3 regions of the Mesorhizobium sp. M0701 genome follow, and region 1 is predicted to be linked to each of the others. Evidence: riboswitches for the same ligand, from Rfam matches in the RefSeq annotation. Region 1 holds a riboswitch; each other region holds the start of a gene.

Region 1 (7,758 bases):
GCATGCGCCAGAGGAATGGAACAGCATGCTGAGCGCGGTGCATCCAGTAGTAAAAGAAGTCGCCGGCAATCGCGACTAAGACCCCTGAAATGACGGCGCATCCAGTGTTAATGACTGCGTTGTCAGAGTGAAGAAACGCACCGAAATTGATCGTTACGAGCGGCTTTATTCCTAACCAGCCCAAGCTCGCAGCGTAGAGATGCCAGATAAATGTACCCCATCCGAGCCAATATCCAATTCCGCACGCCGCGAACATTTGAGGCAAAACTGTATCGAGAAGCCGGAAAGGTTAGCTCCAGCGCCGCGCAAACGGTAGCGAAGATCACAACCAGCTCAAGCGATGTTAGGTAGTACTGGACCATCTGATTAACGTCGAGAATCTGCATTTGTTTGCTCCTTCCTTCGCGCGGCCCTTGTCTCGCCCAGCAAATGGGCTCGCGTTGACAAGGCTAACCGAAGTACGATCCAAACGGTGAGCATTCTGCCGGCACCGCTATGCGGGCATCCTGGTAGATTGATAAAATTAGTTGTTTGGATGACCCATCCGGGTCCCAAATGGTGGAGGAGTCCAGCAGACGAGGTGGGTTGCGCGAGGCGACCAACTATGCACCAGTGTGCGCGCCGGCGGCTACGATAACGTTGCTTCGAGTTATGAGCTGTCTACTAAAATTTACTCGCTCTTATTTTTTGATGTTTTGCGGCTATGATCGCCGCAAACTAGATTTAGTCAGGTGTGCACAGTCGCCGACGCCAAGATCCCCTTGGTGATAATCGCCGCCAAGGGGATTCTTGCTCGCGCAATATGATCCTAGATTCCACGCGATTGGCGGTGCCTAGCTCCCGCTGCTAATCGTCTGCTGAACCGAAGATCATTCACCCATCGACGAAACCAGAGCCACAAAAGCGGTCAGGATCAGATGCTTTTGTCATAAGCACCGGCCAGCGAACATGACCCTCCGTTGGCTGAAATCGTCGGCGATAAAATGGGGCCGCCTATCGCGAGCCTGATTCTCATATGGGGTGTTTCCAAATCTTTTCGAACACCAGAAGCTTGGCCTGGCGCACCGCTTCCTCAATCGAGGCCCCGATCGCCAGATACGCGGCTATCGCGCTGGCCAGGGCACAGCCGGTGCCGCGCATCGTTCTTGCCAGCCGACGAGTGTCAAGGCGCACGGGTTCTTGGTTAGGTCGAACGAGAACATCCGTTGAGCGAGGTCCTGAGCCGTGGCCGCCTTTGATCAGCAGGGCCTGAACCCCGGCGGCGAGCAGTTGTTGTCCTTGTTGAAGCGCGCCGACCTCATCCACCGCTAGCTCTGAGCCGGCAAGAAGCGCCAGTTCGATGAGATTGGGTGTGACGATACGGCAAAGTGGCATCAGATGCTGCTTCATGATGGGGATGGCGCTTGCTTCAAGAAGCGCTCGGCCCGACGTGGAAGCCAGCACCGGATCGAGGACTGCCGGTATGCGCGGATTTTCGCGCAGCACAGCGGCAACCGCAGCGACGATCTCAGCCGTTGCGAGCATGCCGATTTTGACGGCCGCCAGCTTGTTGGCCTGCAGCGCTGCACGCATCTGATCGGCCACCAGACCGGGTTGCAGATGAAGGATGTCCGTGACGATGTCGTATGTTTGCACCGTCACCGCAGTGACGGCAAGGCAGCTGCGCACGCCCATGGAGGAGAGCGTCTCGATATCGCGCGCGATTCCGGCACCCCCACTGGAGTCCGATCCGCCGACGACAAGTACATGCGATTCCTGCCTCAGCGCCATCGGGCGGTCTCTTTTATCCACTCTCTGGTGCGCGCTTCAGGGTCAGGATGCAGCGTGACGTCGGTGACCACCGCGGCACTGTCTGCCCCAGCCTCGAATACGCCGTCGAGCCGGTCGGGGTTGAGGCCACCGATGGCGACCAGCGGGATCGGCGCGACCCGTCGTTTCCACTCGCTGAGCCGTTCAAGCCCTTGCGGCGGCCATTTCATCTTCTTGAGGCTCGTCGGATAAATAGGACCCAGCGCCACATAGTCCGGCTCGGCCGCCAGCGCCGTTTCCAGTTCGGTGTGATCGTGGGTCGAAAGTCCGAGCTTCAATCCGCCGTACTTAATGGCCAGCAGGTCGGCCGCAGCCAAATCCTCCTGGCCGAGATGAACGAAGTCGCAGCCTTCCTCGATTGCCGTGCGCCAATAGTCGTTGACGATCAGTTGGCAACCATGGACCGCGCAGACGCCGTTCGCGCGGCGGATTTCCGCGCGCAACTCGTTCTCGTCCATGTTCTTGATGCGGAGCTGGACCAGCCTAACGCCGAGCGGCACCAGCCGTTCGATCCAGGCGGCACTGTCGACGATCAGGTAGAAGGGATCGAGCTTCATGAAAAAACCGCCCTGCCGATTGTCGGCGTCGATGGCACGGCGACGCCGCGCGGCTCGAGCAGTCCCGAACCATAGGCTTCGCGACCGGCGTCGACCGCCTTGCTGAAAGCGCGCGCCATGCCGACCGGATCGGCCGCCTTGGCGACCGCCGTGTTCAGGAGCACAGCGTCGAAGCCGAGTTCCATTACGGTTGCTGCGTGCGATGGCCGTCCGAGCCCCGCATCCACGATCAACGGAATGTCGGGGAAATATCCGCGCATCGAGCGCAGCGCCATGATGTTGACCGGTCCGACCGCCGAGCCGATCGGCGCACACCACGGCATCAGCACCTTGCAGCCCGCCTCCAGCAACCGCTCGGCGACGACGAGATCGTCGGTGGTATAGGGGAACACCAAAAAGCCGTCTTCGCAAAGGACGCGCGCGGCTTCGACCAGGCCGAACGCGTCCGGCTGCAGCGTGTCGTGGTTGCCGATCACTTCGAGCTTGATCCAGGACGTGCCGAAGACCTCGCGCGCCATCTTCGCGGTCGTCACGGCTTCCTTCACGGAGTGGCAGCCGGCGGTATTGGGCAGGACGCTCACGCCGAGCGAGCGGATCAGCGACCAGAATTTCTCGCCGGCCCTGCCGCCGGCCATTTCACGGCGCAGCGATACCGTCACCACCGAAGTGCCAGACGCCTTCACTGCATCGGCAAGGATGGCCGGCGAAGGATACTGGGCGGTTCCGAGAAGCAGGCGTGAGGCAAGCTTTGCCCCGAGAAGATCGAACATCGGCTAGCCTCCCTGCATGGGTGACAGGATTTCGATCCGGTCGCCCTCGCTCAAGCGGAATTCCGCCCGTTCGGCCGCGGGCACTACGTCGCCGTTGAGCGCGGTGGCGAGCCAGCCGCCCTCATAGTCAATCTCCTTCAAAAGAGCGTCGAGCGTCGTTGCCTTGGCTTCAAGCGCTTCGCCGTTGACGATCAGCTTCATTTTCAGGCTCCCTGGTCGGCAGATGAGTTGAAGACAAGGCTGGTAGCCTGCTCGGCCATGGCCGGTGAAAGCAGGAAACCGTGCCGGTAAAGGCCGTTAATCGTGATCGTGCCGTCCTTCCTGCGCTTCACCCGCGGCAGATTGTGGGGATAGGCAGGGCGCACGCCCACTCCCGTCTCAACGATTTCGGCCTCACCGAACGCCGGATGGAGTGCATACGCCGCATTGAGGAGTTCCATCAGCGAACGGGCGGTGATCGGTCCGTCATGGTACTTTCGATCATGGTCGCGCCGACCATGAAGTGATGATCGGCTCGCGGCACGATATAGATCGGATGACGCGGATGCACGAGACGCACTGGCCGCGCGAGAGAGACATCACGCGTGTGGAGGATCAGCATTTCACCGCGCATGCCGCGTAAATCGTCGTCGGCCCGCGCGATGCCCGTGCAGTCGATCACCTGATCAAAGCCGGAAAGGCCAACCTCACCCGTCTCAAAAAGGAAGACGACGCCCATCGCACGCAGTTTGCCGGCGAGGGCTTCGAGAGCCCGACGGGGATCGAGATGAGCTTCGCCGCCAAAAAACAGGCCCTGATGAAAGCGGCCGGCAAGATCGGGCTCGAGGGCGGCAACCGCCTTTTCGTCAACGCACTCATAGTTGCGCGTACGAGCTGCAAAACGGGCAAGCTCGAAGGCATCGCGCGTATGGGCGACGACGAGAGTGCCGGCCCTCGTCACCAGCCCGGGCAGCGCCCTTTCCCACCAGTCGGCCGCAACGTTGCCGAAAGTGACGACCGCCTCCTCGGCGCTTTCGCGTTCGCACCAAGGGGCGAGCATGCCGCCGGCGAGCCAGGAGGCATTGCCGCCGATCTGGCTGCGAATTTCAGCAACCGTGACGGATGCACCCCGCGCGGCCAATTCATGGGCGACGGTGAGGCCTGCCACACCGGCGCCTTTGACAAGAATGCGGCGCATGGCTCAACGCGCCCCCTGATCTTCCTGCACTGAGGCCTGTTTTTCTACCTCGGGCGTCTCCACCGGCATATAAAGATCGCCGCCCGCGCGATATTTCTCCGCCATGGCCGCCATCCCCTCCTTCTGCGCCTCGGCGCGAATGTCGTGGGAGATGCGCATGGAGCAGAATTTCGGCCCGCACATCGAGCAGAAATGCGCCACCTTGTGCGCTTCCTTGGGCAAGGTCTGGTCGTGGAAAGATCGCGCGGTTTCTGGATCAAGCGACAGGTTGAACTGGTCCTCCCAGCGGAACTCGAAGCGCGCGCGGGAAAGGGCATCATCCCTGACTTTCGCCGCCGGATGACCCTTCGCCAGGTCGGCGGCATGGGCGGCGATCTTGTAGGTGATCACGCCGATCTTGACATCGTTGCGATCGGGAAGGCCGAGATGCTCCTTGGGCGTGACGTAGCAGAGCATGGCGGTGCCGAACCAACCGATCATCGCCGCGCCGATGCCGGAAGTGATGTGGTCGTAGCCCGGCGCGATGTCGGTCGTCAGCGGTCCAAGCGTATAGAACGGCGCCTCGCCACAGACGGCGAGCTGCTTGTCCATGTTCGCCTTGATCTTGTGCATCGGCACGTGGCCGGGCCCCTCGATCATCACCTGGCAATCCTTCGCCCAGGCGATCTGCGTCAGCTCGCCGAGCGTTTCCAGCTCGGCGAATTGCGCCGCGTCGTTGGCATCGGCAATCGAGCCGGGACGAAGGCCGTCGCCGAGCGAGAAGGAGACGTCATAGGCGCGGCAGATGTCGCAGATCTCGGCGAAGTGCTCATAGAGGAAGCTTTCCCGGTGATGGTGCAGGCACCATTTGGCCATGATGGAGCCGCCGCGCGAGACGATACCCGTGACCCGGTCAACGGTCAGCGGGATGTAGTGCAGCCGCACGCCGGCATGGATGGTGAAATAGTCGACGCCCTGTTCGGCCTGTTCGATCAGCGTGTCGCGGTAAACCTCCCAGGTCAGATCCTCGGCAATGCCGCCGACTTTCTCGAGCGCCTGGTAGAGCGGCACCGTGCCGATCGACACCGGCGAGTTGCGGACGATCCATTCGCGGATGTTGCGGCCGGTCGACAGATCCATCACCGTGTCGGCGCCCCAGCGGATCGCCCACACCATCTTTTCGACCTCTTCAGCCATCGACGATGTGACGGCGGAGTTACCGATATTGGCGTTGATCTTGACCAGGAAATTGCGGCCGATGATCATCGGCTCGCTCTCGGGATGGTTGATGTTGGCGGGAATGATTGCGCGTCCGCGCGCCACCTCATCACGCACGAAATCCGGCGTGACGAAATCGGGAACGGCCGCGCCGAAGGCCTCGCCGTCGCGCTCAAGCTTGCCGTGCAGGATCTCGCGACCAAGGTTCTCGCGGATGGCGACGAACTCCATTTCGGGTGTGATGATGCCGGCGCGCGCATAGGCAAGCTGCGTCACCGCCTTGCCGGTCTGGGCCCGGAGTGGCCGGTTGCGGATGGGAAACTCCGGCGTCAGGCGCTCGCCCGTCGCGAATCCATTGTCTTCCGGCCGGACATGGCGGCCGTCATAGGCCTCGACATCGCCGCGCGCCAAAATCCATTCGTGGCGAAGTCGGGCCAGGCCTTTTTCGATGCTGGTTTCGACAGCCGGATCGGTATAGGGGCCCGACGGATCGTAAGCGGTCACCGGCGGCTCGCCTGCCGTCGGATGGACGGAGATTTCGCGCATCGGCACCCTGAGTTGCGGGTGGATGGTACCGGATTTGTGGATTTTGCGTGAGGCAGGCAGCGGTCCCGTCGAGACGGCGGGGGTGAGGGCATTCATCTTGAGGCTCCTTTGCTCGTTGCATTGGAGACCCAGTTCTGTGCCGGAAGGATGAAAAGACGCTTCTAGCGACCTGCCGAAACAGGACCTCGGGCGTAAACTCCCGCAAAGCGCTTGCACCGTCCCTACGCCAGTATGAACTGGATCAGGTTCAACGGGTCACTGCGCCGCGAATGCCAGCAGTATCTCAGCCCCTTGCCGGGACTCCCCTGGTGAATGCGTGAGGTTGGACGGGACGGCTCCGGTTTGTCAAGCGCGTTCTGGCCGCGGCGAGGATCGTCGGGCGATCGTCTCGGCCAGGCGCAAGATCGGATGGAGCGTCGCCTGAGAATCGTCTGTTCCTCGATCAGCCTCGCTTATGCTCTGGAGCTTGTTCTCTCGCGCCCGAATTTCCGCGGGGATGGCTGAACGGAGGCGATCCATTTGCGATTTTCAAGTGCGTCGGGCCGCACCCCACAATCGCTCAACAAGTTGAACACGTCCTGACCCGACTGGGCCTTCGAGTTTGGAAAACCTGGCCGGGTACTGCTGAATGGCAGGGTCCGTCAAGCGGGCGGAAGGGATGAGGAAATGAAAGAGCTGCAGATCAAAACACATAATCGAGCGATGAATATCGCCTGCGCGATCATCCGGACCAGATCTGATATGAAACATCGTCCGGCCCCGAGATCGAGGCTCCAATCTCGTATAGCTTCCATGCGACGTTCTCTTGGAGTGTTGCGGGATTGGTCCGCTCAACCGGATCTCGGAGCTCAACCCTTTCATCCGTTAGAATGAGCGTTCGAAACGCAGGATTCCGCCGACACTGCTCTTCTTGTTGGCGTTGGTCCAATTCACGTTGGAAGCGTCCAGCTTGCCGACGGCGAAGTTACCGTATCGGCCATAGTCGAGTTCCGCCGTAACTGTGAAATCTGGAAGAAACGCATAGGCGACGTTTGCAGCGACACCATGGTTCTTGAGCTGATCACCGGAGAGCTGAAGCTTGAACGAAGTTGTCTCGTTGAGCTCGTAAGCGGCGCCAGCCCAGAAAGCCCAGTTCCCGCCCCAAATCTTATAGAAGCCGCGACCATGAGCGTCGATCGCGTTCGTGGAGTCGTCGTTGAGCTTGCCCCTGGAACCGTAGCCGAACATTCCGAACAGCAACAGTTTGTTGGTGACATTGATGTCGACACGGACCTTGGCGGCCACCGATTCGTAGTTGCTATCGTAAGCGGCAACGCCGGTGATCGCGCCCCAGCCATGTGTGTATTTCAAGCCGCCGACTACGTGCGGAGCGTAGCTGTCGATTGTGCCGACCACGCCCGAGCCTTCTTCGAGCGAAACCACGGCCGAAAAGCCGTTCCCGACGTCGAAGTAGTACTGAACCACATTGGTATCGAAAGGGCCGTACGGAACCGGCGTCTGGTTGAGTACGTCACCGGCGCCGCCAATAAACATGTCGAAGGCCGACCAGTCCTTACCAACTCGGAGGCCACCAAGCTGAATCCAGGCGAAAGTCAAAGTGCTGTCTCCGTTGAAGGCATAGGGCCGAGAACTGTCCGAAACCGAAGCGCCGCGGTTGCCGAAGTTCATGCGGGTTTCGGTGTAGGTCTTCAACGTGCCGAGT
Region 2 (7,758 bases), on a different contig from region 1:
GGGGTATCGGAGGCCGATGTGGCGATGATGGATTCCCGCCTTTCGGCGCCGGACAGCTCGCTCAACACGCCGCTAGCCGACGATGCGGGCGCAACCGAGCGGATGGAGTTCCTGGTTTCGGATGACCCGCTGCCCGATGAGGTCGTCGGCGATACGATCGACGTCGAACGCCGCTCGGTGTGGCTGAAGACGGCACTCGGCGCTCTCAATGCGCGCGAGCTCAGGATTATCGAGGAACGCCGGCTGAGCGACGAGGGCGCGACGCTCGAAGCGCTCGGCGAGACCCTCGGCATCTCCAAGGAACGTGTCCGGCAGATCGAGGCGCGCGCCATGGAAAAGCTCAAGGCGGCGCTGGTAAAGCAGAATCCGGAATTTCTCGCAGCCTGAATCGCGTCGGCTGCTATTTGTCGGTGACGATCTTGACCTTGTCGCCGGCCGAAACCGCGGCACCCGGCGACAGCGCGTTGAGCACCCTGAACAAATCCAGCTTGCGGTCGACGCCGACCATCTGTGCGGCCAGGGAGCCCATTGTCTGGCCGGGCTGCACCGTGACGATGCGGATACGCAGCGGCTTCAACGCCGCCTTCTCGGCAGCACTCAGGATGCGGAACGAGCCGCTGACCGAGCGCGCCACCGTGCTCAGCGAGGTGCTGGCCGACGGTGCAGCAGTCAGCAAGCGGTAGACCTGGCCGCCGGCGCGGATCACCGCAATGTCGAATTGCCAGCCATCGGCGCCGGCATGCGCGGTTGCCGCTTCGTTGCCGTTGATCGTCTCCTGGCGCACGCTGCTGTCGTCGAGGCCGGCAACCCAACCGCTGCGGATGTAGTCGGTCAGCGAGCGGTTCTTGTCGATCGAAACGCCGTCGAAGCGGATCGCCATGTCGCCCGGGCCGGTCGCCGTCACCGCCGCCGCCGAATTGTCGATGACGAAACCGTTGGGCACCGAGAACGACACGCCGAGGCCGGGGTGCAGGAAGGTTTCGCCGCGCACGTAGCCTTCCTCCGGCGTGTCGCCGTAAAGCAGCCCATCTACGCCGGCAAGAAATGAATCGCGGTCGCGCGACCCGACACCGGGCGCGCCGAACTGGCGGGCGTGGCGCTGCGCGAGGTCGATACGCTGCGGCGTGTTGGGGTGCGTCGCCAGGAAGTCGAGGCTGGCGTCGGTAGCGCCGCTGATCGAGCGAAAATCGGTATAGGCCGACATCGACTGCAGGAAGCGGCCGGCGGCGTAGGGATCGAAACCGGCTTCGCCGATCGACTTGATGCCGATGGCGTCGGCCTCCAGCTCCTGATTGCGCGAGAACTGGGCCAGCCTCAGCTTGCCGCGGATCAGCGCCGCCTTGGCCGTCGGGTTGTCGCCGAGCACATCCGAAACGACCTTGGTCGCCAACCCCTCCTCGGCTTCCAGCTGCTGGCGCTGCAGGCCGTGGTTGGCCGTAACGTGGCCCATCTCATGCGCGATGACGGCGGCAAGCTCGGCCGAATCGTTGGCCAGCGCCAGCAGCCCGCGGGTGATGTAGAGATAGCCGCCCGGCAGCGCGAAGGCATTGACGTTGGGCGAGTTGAGGATGGTGATGCGGTAGGTCTGGGTTGGGTTGGCCGACACCACGGTCAGTCTGCCGACGATCTTGGCCACCATGCGCTCGAGCTTGGGGTCGGAATACTCACCGCCATAGGTGGCGAGGATGCGCGGGTGCTGCGCCTTCGCCAGTTGAGCGAGCTTGCCGTTGGCGGCGACATTGTCGACCGTGATCGGCTTGTCTGAGGGCTGAAAGCCTGATTCCTGCACGTCGGGAGGCGTGAACATCTGGCAGCTTGCCAGCGCCACGGCGAGACCGGCCAGCGCCAGAAAGCGCGCCAGCGGTTTCACCCTCCGATTGTCGATGCCGGTCGGCAGATCGGCTTCCTTTCAAGTCCTGGGACGTGACCGCGAAAATCGGGCGCGATTTCCGGAAAGCATCACGCGCGAAATCAAGTGCTACGGCGTCCTTCGTGCGTCCGACAGATACGAGGCAGCAAGGGCAAATCACGGTCTAAGCCGGACCAGCTCCTGGCGGACCTAGCCACACTACCTCGACCATGGCAAGCAAGCGCCGCTTCGCCTTCCGCCGGTTTGACCATAAATTATGTCCGCTTCCGGGCAACATCTCGTGATCCAGCCGCAAACGGACCCGAGCCGATATAGCGTCGGAATGCCTCCGGTCCAGCCCCGACGAAAAAATCGGCCGCGGTGCCCGTCGCGGCAACCGTGCCACCATCCAGGAAAACCATGTTTTGGCCGATACGGCGCGCATCGTCCGGCTGGTGCGTGACGAATAGCACCGTCATGCGCTGCTCCGAATGGACGTCGGCCACCAGGTCGAGCATGTCGTCGCGCAGTGCCGGTCCGAGCGAAGCGAACGGCTCGTCGAGCAACAGCACCGGCCGGTCGCGCACCAGCACCCGGGCGAGCGCGACGCGCTGCCGCTCGCCGCCGGAGAGTTCGCGCGGCAGCCGGCTTTCCTTGCCGGCAAGGCCGACGCGCTTCAGCGCTGCGGCGATTGCGGCGCGGTCAGCCTCGCTCAGCCTGAGCGAAGGCGAGCGGCCGAGCCCGACATTCTGCTCGACGGAAAGATGGGCAAACAGGTTGTTTTCCTGGAACACCATCGATACCGGCCGCGCTGATGGCGGCGCAGTGCTGACGTCGGCGCCGCCGATCAGCACGCGGCCTGACCGCGGCGTCTCGAAGCCGGCCACCAGATTGAGCAACGTCGACTTTCCCGAACCGCTCGGCCCCATGATGGCGGTGATTTCCGACGCCGGGAAATCGACATCGAATATAAGCGGCGTTTCACCATAGCTGAACGAGACATTATCGAGTCGTACGGCCGCGCCTTTTTCCACCGAAATGGACCGTTCCGGGCTGATCGGCATCATGATTTCTCCCTCCTTCCCAGCCAGTCCGCGGTCAGCACCAGCGCCAGGCAGACAAGGCCGAGCAGCAGCGCCAGGCCGGCCGCATCCTCGGTGCGGTAACTGCCCATGCGCGCCAGCAGCAGATAGGGCAAGGTCTGCACGGAATCGCTGCCGAATAGCGCAATGACGCCGAGATCGCCGAGCGACAGCGCCATGGCGAAAGCGAAGCCGGTGGCGAGCGGCCGCCGCAGCGACGGCCAGTCGACCAGCCGCAACCGGTTCCAGCCCGAGATACCAAGCTGTGCGCAGAGCCGTTCGTGGCGTTCGCTCGCCGCGTCATAGGCAGGGCGGATGGCGCGGATGGCGAACGGCATCGCCATCACCGCATTGACCGCAACCACCATGACAGGGGCAATCGCAAAGACATCGCCGACGGTGCGCAAGAGCAGGAACCAGCCGGCGCCGATGACGATGGGCGGCACCACCAGGACGAACCCCGCACCGGTGTCGGCCAGATGTTCGAGCAGTGTCCGCCGGCCCTGCCGCCGGGTGAGCGCCAGCGCCCGGCGCGCCATAACCAGCGACAGCGACAACGCCACAGAGAGCAGCGCCGATAGGAGGGAGAGCACGGCACTGGTCGCCGTCGCTTGCCGCACCGCGCTCTCGCCGGCCAGGCGGCCGAGATCGGCGCCAAGCCCGGCTGCCAACGTGGCCGCCATCGGCCCGGCGACAAACAGCAGTGCGAGCCCGATCGCCAATGCGTTCAGCACGGTCTCGGCCGCACCGGCTGAAAAATACCGGCGCGGCGCCACCGGCAGATTGGCATCCCCGACCATATTGGCGCCGAGCCGCGTCAAGGCCAGCACAACGACGAAGGTCAGGGCAATCTGCAGCAGGGTCAGCGTCACCGCCCGCGCCGGGTCGAAGTCAAAACGCAGCGCCTGGTATATGGCAACCTCGAGCGTCGTCGCGCTGGGTCCGCCGCCGAGCGTAAGCACGATGGTGAAGGAGGTGATGCACAGCATGAAAACGAGCCCGGCAACGCCGGGCAAGACCGCACGCAGCGGTGGCCATTCGATCAGCCGGAAGGCCGGCGCAGCACCCATGCCAAGCTGGCTCGCCAGCCGCCATTGGTCGGCCGGCACGGTCTGCAACGCCTCCAGGAACAGCCGCGTCGCTAGCGGCAGGTTGAAGAAGACATGGGCGACGAGTATGCCCGACAGGCCATAGATGCCGGGCCAGCTCTGGCCGCCTAGCGCGCCCAGCGTGCCGGCAAAATGGCCGGCGCGGCCATAGAGCGCCAAGACACCGAGTGCGGCAACAATGGCCGGCAGCGCCAGCGGCACGGCGAAAAGCTGCAGGATGAAGCCTCGCCCGAAAAGCTGTGGATGCCGCGACAGTGCACGCGCGACAAACAGCGCCGGTGCGACGGAGAGCAGGGTCGACAGCAGAGCCTGCCAGAGCGTGAAACGGACGACGCGCAAGAGATAGGAATCGAAAGCGGCGGCGGCGCCGGACAGGTCGCGTGTGGCTTCGACGACGAGCCCGGCGAATGCACCGCCGATCAGCAGCGCGATGGCGGCGAGCGCGACGATGCCGGCAGTGACGCGGGGATCGGCCGGATGACGCGTACGCATGTCGCGCTACCCGACGCTACGACAGGTGTTGATCGAAGGAAACACCTGACAATGGCCGAGCCCACCCCCCTCTGGCCTGCCGGCCATCTCCCCCTCAAGGGGGGGGATTGCGCACTCAGCCGCCTTCGCCAATCTCACAAGTGGCAGGACGAGGAGAGGCGACAAAGCTGCCGACCTCCCCCCTTGAGGGGGAGATGGCCGGCAGGCCAGAGGGGGGTGGCTTGGCGCAAACATCCGACGAGGCTTGAGCCCTACTTGCTCATCGCCGCAAGCCACTCATCGACCCAGGCCTTGCGGTTGGCCGCGACGTCTTCCGGGCTGAACAGCAAGGTCTTGGTCGGCTTGACCAGCTTGTCGAACGCCGGGTTGAGCGGCTTGTCGGTTTTGCCGGCCGGGAACATCCAGTTGGTTTCGGGAATGACATCCTGGAATTTCGGTCCGGTCATGAAGGCAATGAACTTTTCTGCCAGCGGGTTCTTCGCACCCTTGGTGGTGATCCCCGCAACCTCGATCTGCAGATATTCGCCCTCCTCGAAGGACGCCGCCTGGTAGCGCTCGGTGTTTTCGGCGACCATGTGGTAGGCCGGCGAGGTGGTGTAGGACAGCACCATCGGCGCCTCGCCCTTGGTGAACAGGCCGTAGGCCTCGCTCCAGCCCGGCGTTACCGTCAGCACCTTCGCCTTGAGTTTGGCCCAGGCTTCCGGCGCCTTGTCGCCATAGACCGACTTGACCCACAGCAGCAGGCCAAGGCCCGGCGTCGAGGTGCGCGGATCCTGGATGACGATCTTCTCTCCGGCATCGCCCTCGACCAATTCCCTGAGGCTCTTCGGCGGGCTCTTCAGTTTTTCGGTATCGTAGACGATGGCGAAATAGCCATAGTCGAACGGCACAAAAATATCGTCGCTCCAGCCGCCCGGCACACTGACGCCCGATATTGCGCCATGCGGCGAAAACAGGCCGGTTGCCTTGGCATCCGCCGTCAAATTGGTATCGAGGCCAAGTACGATATCGGCCTTGGTCGCGGCGCCTTCCAGCTTCACACGGTTGAGCAGCGCCACGCCGTCGGCGACCGAGACGAATTCGACGACGCAACTGCATTCGGCCTCGAAGGCCTTCTTCACCGCCGGTCCCGGACCCCAATCGGCGGTGAAGCTTTCATAGGTATAGATCGTCAGCCTATCCTGTGCCGATGCCTGCCCTGGCAAGGCGAGCGCGGATGCCGCAAGCAGGACAATTGAGACAAGAGAGTGGAAAAAACTGCGCATCGGCGCCTCCTTCGTTCGCGTTGAAAGGAATTGAGGCGTCGGGCTGTCCGAAACGTCTAATCCCTCCGCCGGTACAAACCGGATCAGGTTCAGCGGGTTGGCAGTCTTGCCTCTCAGCCGGTCCGCGAAAATCGCGTCCGGCACCCCGTTAGAGCGTTGCGACACATAGGCCCGGCGGAAGTGCTGCGCAAGCGGAAGTTTGCCGGGCATCCAAAGCCCAGCCTTCCGTTTCGTCTGCCGTTTCATCTTCCGTTTCCGGGGCAGGGCTGGTAAGGGCCACGAGATATGAGCACATTCACCATCCTGCTTGGCGGCGATCTCATCCGCACGCCGCTGCTCGACCGCCAGGTCGAAGGCTCGCGTGTCATCGCCGCCGATGCCGGCATCGGCCATGCCCGCATGCTGGGCCTGAGGCCGGAACTCTGGGTCGGCGATTTCGATTCGGTGCCTGCCGAGTTGCCGGAGGATCTGGCCGCCGTGCCACGGCAGGTGTTTCCCGCCGAAAAAGACAAGACCGACGGTGAACTCGCTATCGCCGCCGCACTCGAACGTGGTGCGACCAGCCTTGTGCTCGCAGGCGCCTTCGGCGGCAAACGTACCGACCACATCTTCCTGCATCTGGCGCTGAGCGTCCGGCTGGCGGAAGGCGGGACGGAAGTGCTTTTGACCAGCGGCGCACAGGAAGGCATTCCCTTGCTGCCGGGAAAGACTGACTTCGACTATGCCGACGGCACGCTGTTTTCGGTGCTCGGCTTTTCGGATCTCGCCGGCCTGACAGTCACCGGCGCCAAATGGCCGCTCGACCATGTCGAGGTTGCGTTCGGCTCGTCGCTGACCATTTCCAACGAGGTCAGGGGCCGGTTGGAAATCGCGCTGGCCAGCGGCCGCGCGCTGCTGCTCGCGCATCCCTATCCTCTTCCGGAAAGCTGAGCCCAGAAAGCTGACATGGCGCCGCCGCTTCTCAATCTCGACGGGATAAAGCTGACCTTTGGCGGCACGCCGCTGCTAGACGGTGCCGCCCTGACAGCCTCAGTTGGCGACAAGATCGCCCTGGTCGGCCGCAACGGCTCTGGCAAGTCGACGCTCCTCAAGATCGCCGCCGGGCTGATCGAACCGCAGGACGGCGAAGTCTTCCGCCAGCCATCGGCGACCGTGCGCTACTTGCCGCAAATGCCCGACATGGACGGCTTTGCGACTGTCCGCGCCTATGTCGAGGCGGGGCTCGGGCCGGCCGACGATCCCTACCGCGCCACCTACCTGATGGAGCATCTCGGCCTATCCGGCGAGGAACGGCCGAACGACCTCTCCGGCGGCGAGGCGCGGCGCGCCGCCCTCGCCCGCGTCATGGCGCCGGAGCCCGACATTCTCCTCCTCGATGAGCCGACCAATCATCTTGACCTTTCGGTCATCGAATGGCTGGAGGAGGAGCTTGCCCGCACCTCCTCGGCACTGGTCGTCATCTCGCATGACCGCCGTTTTCTCGAGCGCGTGTCACGCGCCACAATCTGGCTCGACCGCGGCCAGACCCGCCGTCTCGACAAGGGCTTTGGCTATTTCGAGGAATGGCGCGACACGGTGCTGGAGGAGGAAGAGCGCGAGCAGCACAAGCTCGGTCGCCAGATCGTCCGCGAGGAGCACTGGCTGCGCTATGGGGTGACAGCGCGGCGCAAGCGCAACATGCGCCGGCTCGGTGAGTTGCAGACCATGCGCCAGCGCTTTCGTGGTCATCGCGGCGCCGAGGGTGCGGCGACGATGACAGCCAGCGACGCCGCCGAATCCGGCAAGCTGGTGATCGAAGCCAAGAACATCGAGAAGAGCTTTGGCGATCTGACCGTGGTCAAGGGATTCTCGACCCGCATCCAGCGCGGCGATCGCGTCGGTCTGGTCGGGCCGAACGGCGCCGGCAAGACGACGCTGTTGAAGATGCTGACCGGCGAATTGAAGCCGGACGCGGGCACGGT
Region 3 (7,758 bases), on a different contig from region 1:
AAAACCGTCCTCGCACAGGATGCGGGCGGCTTCGAGCAGACCGAACACGTCCGGCTGCAGCGTGTCGTGATTGCCGATCACTTCGAGCTTGATCCAGGGCGTGCCGAAGACTTCGCGCGCCATTTGTGCGGTCGTGACCGCTTCCTTGACGGAGCGGCAGCCAGCAGTGTTGGGCAGGATTCTGACACTAAGCGAGCGGATCAACGACCAGAATTTTTCGCCAGCCCTGCCGCCTGCCATTTCACGGCGCAACGAGACGGTCACCACCGCCGTGCCCGAAGCCCTGACTGCATAGGCAAGGATGGCCGGCGAAGGATATTGAGCCGTGCCAAGAAGCAGGCGCGACGGAAGCTCGGCTCCATAAAGCTCGATCATGGCCTAGCCGCCCTGCATGGGCGAGAGGATTTCAATCCGGTCGCCGTCGTTCAACTGGAATTCCGCCCGGTTGGCTTTGTGCACGAGGTCATTGTTGACGGCCGTCGCCAGCCAATCGCCCTCATAGTCAAGCGCGGCAAGCAGCGCCTCCAGCGTTGTGGCGGCAACCTCATGCGCTTCGCCGTTGACCATCAGTTTCATGAGCAAGCTCCTTGGTTCTGTCTTGAGTGAAAACCAGATCGGCAGCCTGGCGCGCCATGGCGGGAGCCAGGAGAAAACCGTGACGATAGAGCCCGTTGATCGCGATGATTTCACCCTTGATTTCGACGCGCGGCAAATTGTCGGGAAAGGCTGGGCGGACGCCGACACCGGTTTCAACGATCTCGGCCTCGCCAAAGGCCGGGTGGAGGGCATAGGCGGTACCCAGCAGTTCCATCATCGAACGCGCCGTAACCGGTCCGACGGACTGGCTTTCAATCATCGTCGCACCAATCATGAAACGGTGGTCGGTGCGCGGCACTGCATAGAGTGGAAAGCGCGGATGCAGCAGCCTGACGGGGCGCGACAGCGAGATATCAGGGATACGCAGGGTGAGCATTTCGCCGCGAACGCCGCGCAGCCAGTCATTTTGCGCCGCCATTCCTGTACAGTCGATCTGACGATCGAAACCAAAAACATGCTGGGCGTCGGCGCCGAAGCGGAACTCGACCCCCGTGGCCGCGAGCTTATCATGAAGTGCTGCCATCGCCTGGCGCGGATCAAGATGGCCCTCAGCGGGGAAGAGCAATCCGCGGCGGAAGCGGCCGGCTAAGTCGGGCTCCAGCAAGGCAATTTCATCTTCCTCGACGCGCCGATAGCCCGTCGTGCGGCTGGCGAACCGGTCGAGCTCGCCCGCATCGCGCGGCGCGGCCACGACCAGCGTTCCGGCCCGCGTCACCTGGCCGGGCGTTGCGGCATCCCACCAGTCGGCGGCACCGCGCCCGAGATCCAGCACCGGCTGCTCGGCGCTTTCACGCTCGCACCATGGCGCCAGCATGCCGCCGGCGAACCACGACGCATTGCCCCCAAGGGCAGGCCTTATCTCGGCAACGGTAACCGCCGCGCCGCGTGCGGCGAACTCGAAGGCGGCGGTGAGGCCGGCGACGCCGGCCCCTTTGACCAAGACCCTCATGATCGCTCACGTGGCTGAGGTATGAGCGGTGCGTCGGTCTCGTCCGCCGGCACGTAGAGATCGCCGCCCTCGCGGTATTTCGCCGCCATCGCCGCCATGCCCTCTTTCTGTGCCTCGGCGCGGATGTCGTGAGAGATACGCATCGAGCAGAATTTCGGTCCGCACATCGAGCAGAAATGCGCCACCTTGTGCGCCTCCTTGGGCAAGGTCTGGTCGTGGAAGGACCGCGCGGTTTCCGGGTCGAGCGACAGATTGAACTGGTCCTCCCAGCGGAACTCGAAGCGCGCGCGGGAAAGCGCATCATCCCTGACTTTCGCTGCCGGATGGCCCTTCGCCAGGTCGGCGGCGTGGGCGGCTATCTTGTAGGTGATCACGCCGATCTTGACGTCGCTGCGATCGGGAAGGCCGAGATGCTCCTTGGGCGTGACGTAGCAGAGCATGGCGGTGCCGAACCAGCCGATCATCGCGGCGCCGATGCCTGAGGTGATGTGGTCGTAGCCCGGCGCGATGTCGGTCGTCAGCGGTCCAAGCGTATAGAACGGCGCCTCGCCGCAGACGGCGAGTTGCTTGTCCATGTTCGCCTTGATTTTGTGCATCGGCACGTGGCCAGGCCCCTCGATCATCACCTGGCAATCCTTCGCCCAGGCGATCTGCGTCAGCTCGCCGAGCGTTTCCAGCTCGGCGAACTGCGCCGCGTCGTTGGCATCGGCGATCGAGCCTGGACGAAGGCCGTCGCCGAGCGAGAAGGAGACGTCGTAGGCTCTGGCGATGTCGCAGATCTCGGCGAAGTGCTCGTAGAGGAAGCTTTCCCGGTGATGGTGCAGGCACCATTTGGCCATGATTGAGCCGCCGCGCGAGACGATACCCGTCACCCGGTCGACGGTCAGCGGGATGTAATGCAGCCGCACGCCGGCGTGGATGGTGAAATAGTCGACGCCTTGCTCGGCCTGTTCGATCAGCGTGTCGCGGTAGACCTCCCAGGTCAGATCCTCGGCAATGCCGCCGACCTTTTCGAGCGCCTGGTACAGCGGCACCGTGCCGATCGGCACCGGCGCGTTGCGGACGATCCAGTCGCGGATGTTGTGGATGTTGCGGCCGGTCGACAGGTCCATCACCGTATCGGCGCCCCAGCGGATCGCCCACACCATCTTTTCGACCTCTTCCGCCATCGACGATGTGACGGCGGAGTTACCGATATTGGCGTTGATCTTGACCAGGAAATTGCGGCCGATGATCATTGGCTCGCTCTCGGGATGGTTGATGTTGGCGGGAATGATCGCCCGTCCGCGCGCCACCTCGTCACGCACGAATTCGGGCGTGACGAAATCGGGCAGTGTCGCGCCGAAAGCCTCGCCGTCGCGCTCAAGCTTGCCGTGCAGGATCTCGCGACCAAGGTTCTCGCGGATGGCGACGAACTCCATTTCGGGTGTGATGATGCCTGCGCGCGCGTAGGCAAGCTGCGTCACCGCCTTGCCTGCTTTGGCCCTGAGCGGTCGGTGGCGGATGGGAAATTCCGGCGTCAGGCGTTCGCCCGTCGCGAATCCGTTGTCCTCCGGCCGGACATGGCGACCGTCACCGGCCTCGACATCGCCACGCGCCAAGATCCATTCGTGGCGAAGCCGGGCCAGGCCCTTTTCAATGCTGGTTTCGACAGTCGGGTCGGTATAGGGGCCGGACGGATCGTAGACGGTGACGGGCGGCTCGCCGGCTGTCGGATGGACGGAGATTTCGCGCATCGGCACCCTGAGCTGCGGGTGGATGGTACCGGATTTGTGGATTTTGCGTGAGGCAGGCAGCGGTCCCGTCGAGACGGCGGGGGTGAGGGCATTCATCTTGAGGCTCCTTTGCTCGTTGCATTGGAGACCCAGTTCTGTGCCGGAAGGATGAAAAGACGCTTTGGTCGACCTGCTCGAAACAGGACCTCGGGCGTGAACTCCCGCAAAGCGCTTGCACCGTCCCTACGCCAGTATGAACTGGATCAGGTTCAACGGGTCACTGCGCCGCGAAAGCCAGCAGTATCTCAGCCCCTTGCCGGGACTCCCCTGGTGAATGCGTGAGGTTGGACGGGACGGCTCCGGTTTGTCAAGCGCGTTCTGGCCGCGGCTGATCGGCGGCCGGTCAGACCGTGCGGAAAAAATCGTGCATGTCTCGGCGACAAGTCAAGCGTCGGAGATGAAGGCAGGGACAAGGGAATCGCAAACCGTCGGACTAAAAATCGATCCTGATGATCACACCTTCAATGGGCACCAAAGGTTTGCGCGTAGATCGCCTCGATTCTTCCTGCCTCGTCACTGGTCAGCGCGGCGAATTCCTTTTCGCGCGCGCGATTCGATAGATGTCCATCATTCTGGTGAAGAAAACGGAAGAGCAGATCGGTCAACCGCTCGGGCATGTCGATAAAGGCGTCCACCTGCTGCCGGAACTGATCGTAGCGCTGCAGAAATGCGGTTTCCTCGGGAAGGTCCCGTTCGATCGTCCGCTGAACGCAGGCATAGAGGAATTCGGCGTGCGGGGTTGCATCGAAGAACCGGTAGAAATCACCGGTGTCATTCAGCACCCGGACGTTGAATTGCGGCGTCGGTTCCCATTCCACCAACGGCAGAAGGCGCTGCGAATAGCTCTCGAGCACGCCCCTGTACTCGTTGATCTGGTCCAGGATCGCGGCCGAGACGGGAAAGACCACTCCCGGCGGATTGAAGCCGCGCATGGCAAGGACGTGGTGGATTAGGTAGCGGTGAATGCGGCCGTTTCCGTCCTCGAATGGGTGAATGTAGACAAAGCCGAAGGCGAGGATTGCGGCGGCTACGACTGCATCAAGCTTTTGCGCGGGGCCCTGATCGAACGCTGCCATTCCATCGATTAGCCGCGGCAGGTCCTCGGGCCGAGCGCCGATGTGATCGGGCAAGGGCGTGCCGTTGTCTCGGTCATGCTCGCCGACGAAACCTCCTTCTTTTCGGAAGCCAAGTCTTACGAAACGGGCGTCGCCAAGTACAATTCTTTGCAGACGCAGCAGCTCATCGCGATCGATCGGCCAGCGGCCGGCTTCGCCGATGGCGCGGCCCCAGCGCTGGATGCGATCTTGCGGCGGGTGCTCGCCCTCGATCGCATAGCTTGATCGCGAGTCTTTGAGCAAAAGAAAGGCGGCGGTCCGAGCAAGGAGGTCGCGCGGCACGTCCGCTACGATTGCCTCCGCGCGCCGCGGTAGTTCAAGGCCGATGAATTTTTCCAGAATCTTGGTGCGGAACACCAGAGGGCAGAACTCACGCGTGCCGGGGAGATTGTCCCTTACGCGGTAGCGCGAAGCGGTCTTGTCGGGTCCGGGCCACTGCAGCTCGGGATCGACAACCGGAATGTATCGTCCGGCCGCCGCGTCCGGCAGATCGATACGCGCGCCCCTCAGCCATTCATATAAAAACCAGATGCGGCGGGCATAACTGCCGGTCGGGCTTTCACGGACCAGCGCCTCGATCGGCGCGGGACCGGTCACTTGGAACAGCCGCTTGAGGACGGCAAGGTCCAGTCCCTCGTACTTGAGCGCAAAGGTCAGGTGGCCCTCGAGGGTAGGATTTGGGGCGTGGCGGGGGGTCATGATCCGCCAGCCATCCCGTTCGGTAATGCGATGATGCTCGCCAGTGGCGAACAACCTACGGGGCAAGGGCACGGCGAGCCTGTAGGCTCCGATCAGGGCGCTGTACCCGGCCGGGGTCGCCGTTTCAGGAAGGCGGAGTTCCTGAAAAACGGTAACAGGACCTGAAAATTGGTGCTGTTGCACCGCAGGCATGAAAAGCGAATCCTTCCATCGAATTTTGGTTTAGCCGGCCAAATCCTATGAAAAATGATCCTATTCCATGAAAATTGATGCTACAAGACAAATTTTCCGAAAACCGATTCTAAGACGGTGCTGAAGTCGATCAAGCAAGAACTCCGCCACCGGCTCAAGGAAGCGACTTCAGACAAAAAGGTGAGTCCAGGAACCGCCATTCGCCCGTCTCTTAGTCACGAGGCCGGCACGGATGGCCCGCCTTACGTCGAGCCGGATTGCTCGAGGAGCAGCGCGCCGTTCGGGGCTCACTCATAGAGCGCTCCGGCGCGCGATCCCGATTTGATAGCCGCGATCACGCTCGCGACTGATCTTGGTGACGTGGCGGCGTCGGAGTAGAAAAGTGATGCAGGGTCTCGGTGGCGTCGTGTGTGTGTGTGTGACCTGAAGTGAGTTCTCTGCGGTATGGGGCGGCACGCAGCGCGCGCGTCTTGTCGGCAAACAGATCGACGAAGCGGCACCGAAGGGAAGTTCCTGGCATTCATTCTCGCCATCGCTGCCCCAATTTGCCGACCGGACTGCCGATCGATCTCGCCCAATACTTTGCGCGCGCAAGGGCCGAAGCTGAACTGGGCGGCACCTGCTCATTCGGGAGCTAACTCATGCTTGGCGCGCTAGCCCGAGAGAGCTGTGCCTGATCGAATGCGTGAAATCGTAGCTCGGGGTGGAGAGGCTGACGCGGTCATCTGTCACCCGCCTTCGGGCTGTAACGGAAAGCGCGACATCGTCTCCAATGCTCGTTCCCCACGTCGAGGGGCCCAGCGGCTTGGCTGCGGGGGGACTGTCAGCTAGTGGCCGCCGGGCCTTGACGACCAGCGAGCGTAAGAGGAGGCCCTGTGCTGGCTGACGAAAACTTGCGAGCAAAGCCACGGAAAAGCATCATTCGAACGAACTCTTTCGTCGAGACGAGGAGGGCAGTGAGGCGGTAGCCGCCGCTTTGAAGCTCTCCGGCAGCTGCTACGCTGGTCGTTCAGAGGGTCGCAGCTGCGCTTGCGCCGTCATATCAGATAAGTCTAATATGATCCGCGCCTGGCCATCGAACGCCGCGGCGCCCTCGGGTCGGCGCTATTCATCGGGTGGGCATGTCGGGCACGCAAGGGAGGACGAAATGAGACTGGTTCAGTCATTTGCATTTGCTGCTGTGCTGCTTCTTTCGTCTGCATTGTCTGCGGCCGCCCACTCGGCTCGTGAGGACATCGAAGCGGCGTTGGTAAAATTCATGGACGCCTTCAACAGCGGAAACGCAGCAGCGGTAGGTCAAATGTATACCGACGATGCCGCCCTGCTGCCACCCGACGGCAAACGCGTCGATGACCGCAAGGGCGTGGAAGAATTCTGGCAGGGCGCAATCAAGGCCGGGATGAAGAATCTCACCCTGAAGGCGCTGGAAGTGGAAGGGAGCGGGAATCTCGCCTACGAAGTTGGCGCATTTACGCTCGGTGTGCCGAGCAAAGGCGGCGCCCTCTCCACCGTCGCGGGCAAGTATCTCGTCGTCTGGAAAAAGGGCGACGACGGGACATGGCGCCTACATCGGGACATCTGGAACTTAGGTGCGGCCGAATAGGGATAGATATCCAGGCCCTCATCGACTGTCTTGCGAAGGGTAGGGCGGCTGTATTGACCGGGATCTGGTGCTCTATTGCCAGCGCTGTCGAGTGGTGGCAGGACGATGGGACCGGCTAACCGCGCGGTATAGCTTCGGTCTGGCGCGCTTTCCAATGGATTTGCCGCCAATTTGGCGGATCGCTGATCAGTCGCGGTGATTGCGACCACGTCACCAATTCCAATTCCCCGCTTCATGAAACGAGTCTGGAGCGTGCTTAAGCAAGGGATTGCTAATGTGCGAGACAGCACGCTTCGCTCTAGCGGGTATGGCCCAGCGGCTTGGTTGAGGGGGGACTAGCAGCTAGAGGCCGCTGGGCCTTGACCAGCAGCATGCTTAAGAGGAGGCGCTGGCTGGCTGGCCAAAAACTTGCGCTCAAGGCAACGCAAAAGCATCATTCGAACGGACACTGCCCGCCAGAAGCTTATTCGAGCCAATACCACCATGGAATGCAAGCCCAGCAACCGGATTCAGCAAACATCGCATCAGGACCTGCGCTTGCCTGTCCATGGCCGCGCCAGTCCTTCGGCATTCAGCATTGCGACGCGGAGCAGCCAGCCGACCCATTATAGACCGCGACGGACGGTGATTAGGGCCAGCGCGGCGATAGGCAGCGAGCGTAACCATTGGCGTAAGTGGAGTGTTTCACGATCTCAATTGGTTGGCTCCGCCAGGTTTCCAGCTGGCTGCCACCGGGCACGTGCCAGCTGGAGTAAACAATGAAATATTCGAAACTGGCTTTTTGGGCGGGAGCCGCGCTAGCTGCCTGCCTTTTGCCGAAACCGGCTT

The links. Region 1 has a riboswitch for thiamine pyrophosphate ahead of thiC (phosphomethylpyrimidine synthase ThiC). Riboswitches for the same ligand answer to the same signal wherever they lie in the genome.
Region 2: it holds a riboswitch for thiamine pyrophosphate, as region 1 does, so the genes downstream of both, thiB (thiamine ABC transporter substrate binding subunit) here and thiC (phosphomethylpyrimidine synthase ThiC) in region 1, are expected to answer to the same signal.
Region 3: it holds a riboswitch for thiamine pyrophosphate, as region 1 does, so the genes downstream of both, thiC (phosphomethylpyrimidine synthase ThiC) here and thiC (phosphomethylpyrimidine synthase ThiC) in region 1, are expected to answer to the same signal.

Annotation. Positions count from the first base shown of each region.
Region 1 covers NZ_JAMYPO010000058.1:8,287-16,044, reverse strand. Annotated here, with positions in the region: gene NKI24_RS32305 (sterol desaturase family protein) at 1-43, opposite strand, end outside; gene NKI24_RS32300 (hypothetical protein) at 123-386, opposite strand; gene NKI24_RS32295 (hydroxymethylpyrimidine/phosphomethylpyrimidine kinase) at 1,012-1,770, opposite strand; gene NKI24_RS32290 (thiamine phosphate synthase) at 1,761-2,366, opposite strand; gene NKI24_RS32285 (thiazole synthase) at 2,363-3,136, opposite strand; gene thiS (sulfur carrier protein ThiS) at 3,140-3,337, opposite strand; partial or broken gene thiO (glycine oxidase ThiO) at 3,340-4,313, opposite strand; gene thiC (phosphomethylpyrimidine synthase ThiC) at 4,317-6,152, opposite strand; TPP riboswitch at 6,257-6,373, opposite strand; gene NKI24_RS32265 (porin) at 6,921-7,758, opposite strand, start outside.
Region 2 covers NZ_JAMYPO010000011.1:92,877-100,634, reverse strand. Annotated here, with positions in the region: gene NKI24_RS13845 (RNA polymerase factor sigma-32) at 1-387, shown strand, start outside; gene NKI24_RS13840 (M48 family metalloprotease) at 401-1,870, opposite strand; gene thiQ (thiamine ABC transporter ATP-binding protein) at 2,125-2,916, opposite strand; gene thiP (thiamine/thiamine pyrophosphate ABC transporter permease) at 2,913-4,532, opposite strand; gene thiB (thiamine ABC transporter substrate binding subunit) at 4,784-5,797, opposite strand; TPP riboswitch at 5,841-5,955, opposite strand; gene NKI24_RS13820 (thiamine diphosphokinase) at 6,083-6,727, shown strand; gene NKI24_RS13815 (ABC-F family ATP-binding cassette domain-containing protein) at 6,743-7,758, shown strand, end outside.
Region 3 covers NZ_JAMYPO010000010.1:131,815-139,572, forward strand. Annotated here, with positions in the region: gene NKI24_RS12895 (thiazole synthase) at 1-375, opposite strand, end outside; gene thiS (sulfur carrier protein ThiS) at 379-576, opposite strand; gene thiO (glycine oxidase ThiO) at 545-1,546, opposite strand; gene thiC (phosphomethylpyrimidine synthase ThiC) at 1,543-3,378, opposite strand; TPP riboswitch at 3,484-3,600, opposite strand; gene NKI24_RS12915 (Fic family protein) at 3,783-5,327, opposite strand; gene NKI24_RS12920 (YybH family protein) at 6,475-6,930, shown strand.